Regions from separate parts of the Siminovitchia sediminis genome, predicted to be linked through region 3. Evidence: riboswitches for the same ligand, from Rfam matches in the RefSeq annotation. Region 3 holds a riboswitch; each other region holds the start of a gene.
The links. Region 3 has a riboswitch for S-adenosylmethionine ahead of ACFSCZ_RS19290 (carboxymuconolactone decarboxylase family protein). Riboswitches for the same ligand answer to the same signal wherever they lie in the genome.
Positions count from the first base shown of each region.

Region 1 (2,271 bases), on a different contig from region 3:
TTCTTATTTTTCATTTGTTGCAGATTGAAGCAGCGCTTCCGCCTTATCTGTTCTTTCCCATGGCAAATCAATATCTGTACGGCCGAAATGACCATACGCTGCTGTCTGTTTGTACAGCGGCTTGCGCAGATCGAGCATGAGAATGATTCCGGCAGGACGCAGATCAAAGTTTTCTCTGATCGCTTTAACCAGTACCTCCTCTGAGACCTTTCCTGTGCCGAACGTATCAACAGAAATGGATACAGGCTGCGCGACGCCGATGGCATAAGCCAGCTGCACCTCACACTTATCAGCGAGACCAGCGGCTACAATATTTTTAGCCACATACCTTGCTGCATATGCAGCCGAGCGGTCTACCTTTGTCGGGTCTTTTCCAGAAAAAGCTCCTCCCCCATGCCGCGCATAACCGCCGTATGTGTCTACGATAATTTTTCTTCCTGTCAAGCCGGCGTCACTTTTTGGACCGCCGATGACAAATCGTCCAGATGGATTAATAAAGTATTTAGTTTGATCATCCAAAAGCTCTTTGGGAACTACAGGTTTGATCACATGTTCTTTAATATCTCTCTGGATCTGTTCCAGGTCTATTTCAGGATGATGCTGTGTAGAAAGCACGATCGTGTCAATCCTTATCGGCTGTTGGTTTTCATCATATTCGACTGTAACCTGTGTTTTTCCATCGGGACGCAAATAAGGAAGAATAGACTCTTTGCGGACTTGAGCAAGCCTTCTGGACAGATTATGGGAAAGAGAGATGGGAAGCGGCATGAGCTCTTCGGTCTCATTACAAGCAAAACCAAACATAAGACCTTGGTCTCCTGCACCAATCGCCTCAATTTCTTTATCGCTCATGGATCCCTCCCTTGCTTCCAGCGCTATATCAACGCCTGCAGCAATATCCGGTGACTGCTCGTCAATCGAAGTGATGACTGCACAGGTTTCCGCATCAAAACCATATTTTGCCCGAGTGTAGCCAATATCTTTAATGGTTTCTCTGACAATTTTGGGAATATCAACGTAAGTCGTGGTCGTGATCTCTCCGGCTACAAGAACGAGTCCTGTTGTAACGGAAGTTTCACAGGCAACACGTGCATTAGGATCTTCAGCAAGTATGGCATCCAATATCGCGTCAGATATTTGGTCGCAAATTTTATCTGGATGTCCTTCTGTAACAGACTCTGATGTAAATAAATGCCGATTTTGGGACATCAAAGCTCCTCCTTTAATATGTTATGTTCAGTATAGATCCACAACGGTACTCTGTCCTTGATAGAAGCACATCCTGATAAAATGGTTACGATTAATAAGAAAAGCGCTAGGCGCACGCTCAACGGCCAAAAGCACAGAGCGTTCCCATGAGGCAGCTATACAGCCACAGGGGGAAAACAGTTTGTGATCTCTCTTGCCGATGGCGCCTGAAGCTAGATCGAACCTTTTCCCCGAATTTTTATTTTGTCTTATCCTTTAATGAAAAAACCTTTCCTTGACCTAAAACGAGGAAAGGTTAAGTTGATGTGTTCCGAGCCTTTCACTCTTATCGCCCAAGGCCGTCAGCCTTGCAACAGGTAAGCACCTTTCTGTCTGCATTTTTAAGCGGACAGCAGGTTGCCGGGCTTCAAAGGACCTGTTTCCTCCACCATCTCAGAATAAGAGTATCCGTTCAACTCAAAATCATAACTCAAATAATAAATCAATGTCAACCGGGTACGTTAATAATAGTAAGAAGCTGTAATGGTATGTGAACCGCTTACCCTTAAATCCAACATGGCAATATATCCATATAATGTTCCCTGGAAATCTGTTTATACAAGTTCAAGAAATATTCAAAAATAGTATAGACTATTCAATTAAATGTGTTATACTAATTCTCAAGTGTACAATTTGCAAATTTTAATACAAAGGAAGGGTAAACATATGAGTTCAGTAGGCATCAAAAGCGAATTAAAGCAATTATTGAATGGACAGAACGTTCATATACAGCTTTCAGTTCCACAACTTGTTGAAAAGGTTTTGAACCGCGAAGAGGGAGTCTTGACAACTTCTGGTGCCGTTCGTGCCGCAACGGGAAAATATACAGGCCGCTCCCCCAAAGATAAATTTATTGTGGATGAACCTTCTGTCACAAATAAAATCGATTGGGGTTCAGTCAACCAGCCGATTTCGTCTGAAATATTTGAAAAACTGTATTCAAAAGTGATTTCCTATTTAGAGGAAAAAGAAGAAATTTTCGTTTTCAAAGGCTTTGCAGGTGCGGATGAAAAGTATCGCCTG
Region 1 covers NZ_JBHUEO010000019.1:42,375-44,645, reverse strand. The annotation lists gene metK (methionine adenosyltransferase) at 4-1,209, opposite strand; SAM riboswitch class I at 1,532-1,653, opposite strand; gene pckA (phosphoenolpyruvate carboxykinase (ATP)) at 1,915-2,271, shown strand, end outside.
Region 1: linked by a shared signal. The riboswitch ahead of metK (methionine adenosyltransferase) and the one ahead of ACFSCZ_RS19290 (carboxymuconolactone decarboxylase family protein) in region 3 are both predicted to bind S-adenosylmethionine.

Region 2 (2,271 bases), on a different contig from region 3:
CTCCATAGCGGCTGCTCCTTTGTCAAAGGTATTTTTTGAAAAGATTATTCAGAATCCAAACGGGACGTGTTTCCGGTATTTGGATATATTTAGATTATACCACATATTGTGTCAACTTAAACTTTTTTATACAACATGTAGATATTATCGTATTTTTACATAATGTTGTTTATTGGAGAAAATTTTTTTGTAAAAAGCGGAAGGATGTCGATTGATACGGGAAAAGGTGATTTTTTATATAAAATCATGTCGATTTGCCTATTTTTAAAAATATCGTCGAATTTTGTCAAAAAGTTTTTTGGGAAATGATCAAACAAATTTTTTCTTCTGTCAACATGGTCATAAATTTCTCTTAATACCAAGTGTAGTGCACGGTGGTAATTAGCACTCCAATGTCTTTCTGGATCACTCGTCTGCTTGGAACCTATTCAGAAATACGAACAAATAAGCATTCCATCTATCTCTATAAAATAATATTTTTAAAAAACGTTTGACAAGGAAAAATCCGCGTGCTAGACTGCTAATAACGATTTGGAAAAACCAATTTAATACAATTCTTATCAAGAGTGGTGGAAGGAACTGGCCTGATGAAACCCGGCAGCCTTAAGCATAAGCTTAAAAGGTGCTAAATCCAGCTGAGCTGATAGCTCGGAAAGATAAGAGGAATATACGACAAACCTCTCATCTTTCGTGAGAGTTTTTTTGCTTTAAAAAATTAAATAATGATTTCTTATCCAGAGTGGCGGAGGGACTGGCCCGATGATGCCCGGCAACCATTAAGCTCAATACAGGCTTAATAAGGTGCTAATTCCTGCAGGAGGCAACTCCTGAAAGATAAGAAGAGAATGGACTTTAAAAACAGGCTCTCTTCTTATGAAGAGGGCTTTTTTATTTATCAGAATGGGGGAAATGAACATGACAACAGCAACAAAAAATGCATCATATGACTTGGAAACATTGGCATTACACGGAGGGCAGGCTCCAGATCCGACTACCGGATCAAGAGCGGTTCCGATCTACCAGACAACTTCTTTTGTTTTTCATGATACAGAGCATGCTGAACGGCTATTTGCTTTAGATGAACCAGGAAACATTTATTCCCGTATCGGAAATCCGACAGTGGATGTATTTGAAAAGAGGATGGCCTTACTCGAAGATGGCGTAGCGGCAGTCGCCACTTCCTCCGGAATGTCAGCCATCACTTTATCCATACTTAGTCTGGCAAGCGCCGGCGATGAGATTGTTGCGGGTGCAAATCTTTACGGAGGTACATACAACTTATTCGCTGTCACCCTTCCGCGCTATGGAATCAACGTAAAATTCGTGGATCCAACCAACCCGGAAAACTTCAAAGCCGCTATTACGGATAAAACAAAAGCCGTTTATGGTGAAATCATCGGAAATCCAGGCTTGCAAGTACTTGACGTTGAAGCTGTTGCAGATATTGCTCATGAGGCAGGTGTTCCGCTCATTATTGATAATACTTTTGCAACACCGCATGTGTGCAAACCGATCCAACTCGGAGCCGATATTGTCGTCCACTCCGCAACAAAGTGGATCGGAGGGCACGGAACATCCATCGGAGGCGTCATCATCGACGGAGGCCGCTTTAACTGGAATACTGAAAAGTTTCCTGAGTTTACAGAGCCAGATCCGAGCTATAACGGGATTCGGTACGCAGTGGACTTCGGAACATTGGCGTTCATCACAAAGGTACGTGTTCAATTGCTTCGTGATTTCGGAGCAGCCTTGAGCCCGCAAAATGCGTTTCAATTGATACAAGGGCTGGAAACTTTGCACTTACGCGTAGAGCGCCATAACGAAAATGCGGTTAAGCTTGCGGAATATCTGGAAAATCACCCGGCGGTGGAATGGGTCAACTACCCAGGGCTTGAAAGTCACCTATCTCATCATTTGGCGAAAAAGATCTTCAACAATGGTTTTGGATCGATCATCGTTTTTGGCATCAAAGGCGGTAAAGAGGCCGGGAAAAAATTGATCAACAACATTTCATTGTGGTCACATGTGGCAAATGTCGGAGATGCGAAATCGCTGATCATTCACCCGGCATCTACAACACACCAACAGCTCACCAAAGAGCAATTGGAAGAAGCAGGCGTAACGGAGTCGCTTGTCCGTTTGTCAGTTGGAATCGAATCTCTCCGCGATATTCAAAACGATCTCGACCAGGCATTGGCAAAAGCAACTGGTATTGCTGCTCAAGAAGAGCAACCTCTTGTAATTAATGATGAAGGTGTGATCCGTTGGGCT
Region 2 covers NZ_JBHUEO010000015.1:42,379-44,649, reverse strand. The annotation lists gene ACFSCZ_RS07370 (aspartyl-phosphate phosphatase Spo0E family protein) at 1-6, opposite strand, end outside; SAM riboswitch class I at 555-663, shown strand; SAM riboswitch class I at 728-841, shown strand; gene ACFSCZ_RS07365 (PLP-dependent aspartate aminotransferase family protein) at 916-2,271, shown strand, end outside.
Region 2: linked by a shared signal. The riboswitch ahead of ACFSCZ_RS07365 (PLP-dependent aspartate aminotransferase family protein) and the one ahead of ACFSCZ_RS19290 (carboxymuconolactone decarboxylase family protein) in region 3 are both predicted to bind S-adenosylmethionine.

Region 3 (2,271 bases):
CTATTTTACCTTATAAAGCGGCTGAGAGCAGTGATTTTTGAATGCTTATTTTTTCTATTAAAGCATCCAGCTGTTGTTCTATACGGAGCAACAGCTCCTCATCCATAATGGGAATTTGTGCATCCCTGTCAATTTGACTATCCAGAAAATAGACACCTTTTAAACTTTCTCCTTTTAATGTCGCAATTAAAGGCTTCAATGTATACTCAATGGCTAACAGATGCGCAGGGGTTCCTCCCGTCATTACAGGAAGGACAGGCGTGTTCTCCAGCACGTCTTGCGGAAGAAGGTCAAGCAGTGCTTTTAATACTCCCGAATATGCTGCCTTATATACAGGAGATCCGATGATGACTCCCCGGGCATTTTCAATGAGTGATGAGATCCTTTGAATGGCTGGACTGTCAAACTTTGCTTCGAACAAGTCTGTTGGCGGAACATCCCTGACAGAAAGGTGAGTAACTGTGAATTGTTTTTGTTCAAGTAAACTCCCTAAGTACTTCAATATTTTTTCTGATCGGGAATGTTCAGATGGACTCCCGGATAATATAACAATTTCACTCATGATTCTACCCCCTCCTTCTCTTCATATTTATCAATCGCTTGTCCTGATAACAAGGAAACTTCATAACTTACATATGAGATATTTAGCCTGTGCTTCCTCCTCAGCATATCCGACTATGGAAACAATGGTAAATATCGTATGGATTCAAAACTTTGCGCAAATCCCATTACTTCATATAAGCTTGTAAGGCATTCACACCATGTGCGAAGGCAGAACCGGCTTTTAAAGCTACAGCAACAAAAATAGCCTCTGTCACTTCTTCAAGTGTTGCGCCCGCTTTTTTCGCTCCATTGACATGTATATCAATGCAATATGGACATCCTGTCACATGCGCAACGGCTACAGCAATTATTTCTTTCTCTTTTACGGTCAATTCTCCAGCCTTCAATGCCTGTTGATCAAAGTCGATGAATGCTGAGAAGTTTTCTCCGCTTAAACGGGCAAATTCTTTGATTCGGTTAAAATAAGAGGCCTTATATAGCTCCTCATCCCCTTCTCCATCAAATGCATTCAATGCATTCACACCATGTGCGAAGGCGGAACCAGCCTTTAAGGCGGTGGCGACAAATATGGCTTCTGCCACTTCTTCTTTATTGGCCCCCGCTTTTTTAACATCATTTACATGAATTTCAATGCAGTACGGACACCCGGTAACATGGGCCACTGCAACAGCGATCAATTCTTTTATTTTTACTGATAGCTTTCCTTCGGCCAGTGCCTTGTTGTTAAAATCCATAAAAGAGGAAAAAGCTTCGGGAGCATAGTCCTTTAACTCACCTAATCTGTGAATATTTGATTTTCTATATAGACCTTCTTCAGTTATTTTTGTCATTTGTGATTCCTCCAATTTTTATAAAATTCCTACTAACACGAGAAATTAACTTGGTTTAACGGCTTTAGGATGAATGGGTACTTCCTCTGGCTGCTCTTAATGATGGTAATAAATAAACCCCCTTCCAAGAAAGGAAGAGGGTTTATATATTCACGCTCTTCCTCATCTTTCAAGCCGGATGGCTTGCTGGAATTGGCACCTTATTACTATTTAGTAATGGTTGCCGCAGGATCGTCGGACCAGATTCCTCCCCTGACTCTCGATAAGGAAATACATATTGAAGTTTTATTGAATATCTTTACCATAACTTGAGCGGTGTGTTCTGTCAAGTATGTTCTTTTTCAATGAAAAAACATCTTCTTTTTATATACGCTTTGTATGCTGCCGCGATATGGCTCTCTGGGTTCCGATGAGGAGTTCTTCGAAGTACTCAGGAAAACATTCCAGCCGACTCACCCGCCTGATTTAAATTGAACTTTACCGGATTACCTTGGAATCACTCGATGAAAGGTTGAAGGCATTCTTAGAGTCGTAAAGTGTGATTACTCGGACTTCAGCTTTTTTCTCCCATGACCCCATTATTTTATAATTTCTCCATCCAACCGGGACGTCTGCTGTTTTAATTTTACGTTATAATCAAAGCAGTACATTCAAAGAAGGTATGTTTATGACCGAGGGCAATGGTTCATTTTATTATTATCATCCCTTTTCTGATTTTCGCAATCGTGTTGTCAAAAGGAAAAGGAGCCTTTTTGATTGCCGGATATAATACGAAGTCAGAAGAGGAAAAAGCCAAATATGATGAAGTGGCCCTGTGTAAATTCATGGGAAAAGTATCGTATGGTATTTGTTTTTCCATATTTTTAGGGGCACTAAG
Region 3 covers NZ_JBHUEO010000121.1:31,857-34,127, reverse strand. The annotation lists gene ssuE (NADPH-dependent FMN reductase) at 11-562, opposite strand; gene ACFSCZ_RS19290 (carboxymuconolactone decarboxylase family protein) at 729-1,394, opposite strand; SAM riboswitch class I at 1,554-1,663, opposite strand; gene ACFSCZ_RS19285 (DUF3784 domain-containing protein) at 2,075-2,271, shown strand, end outside.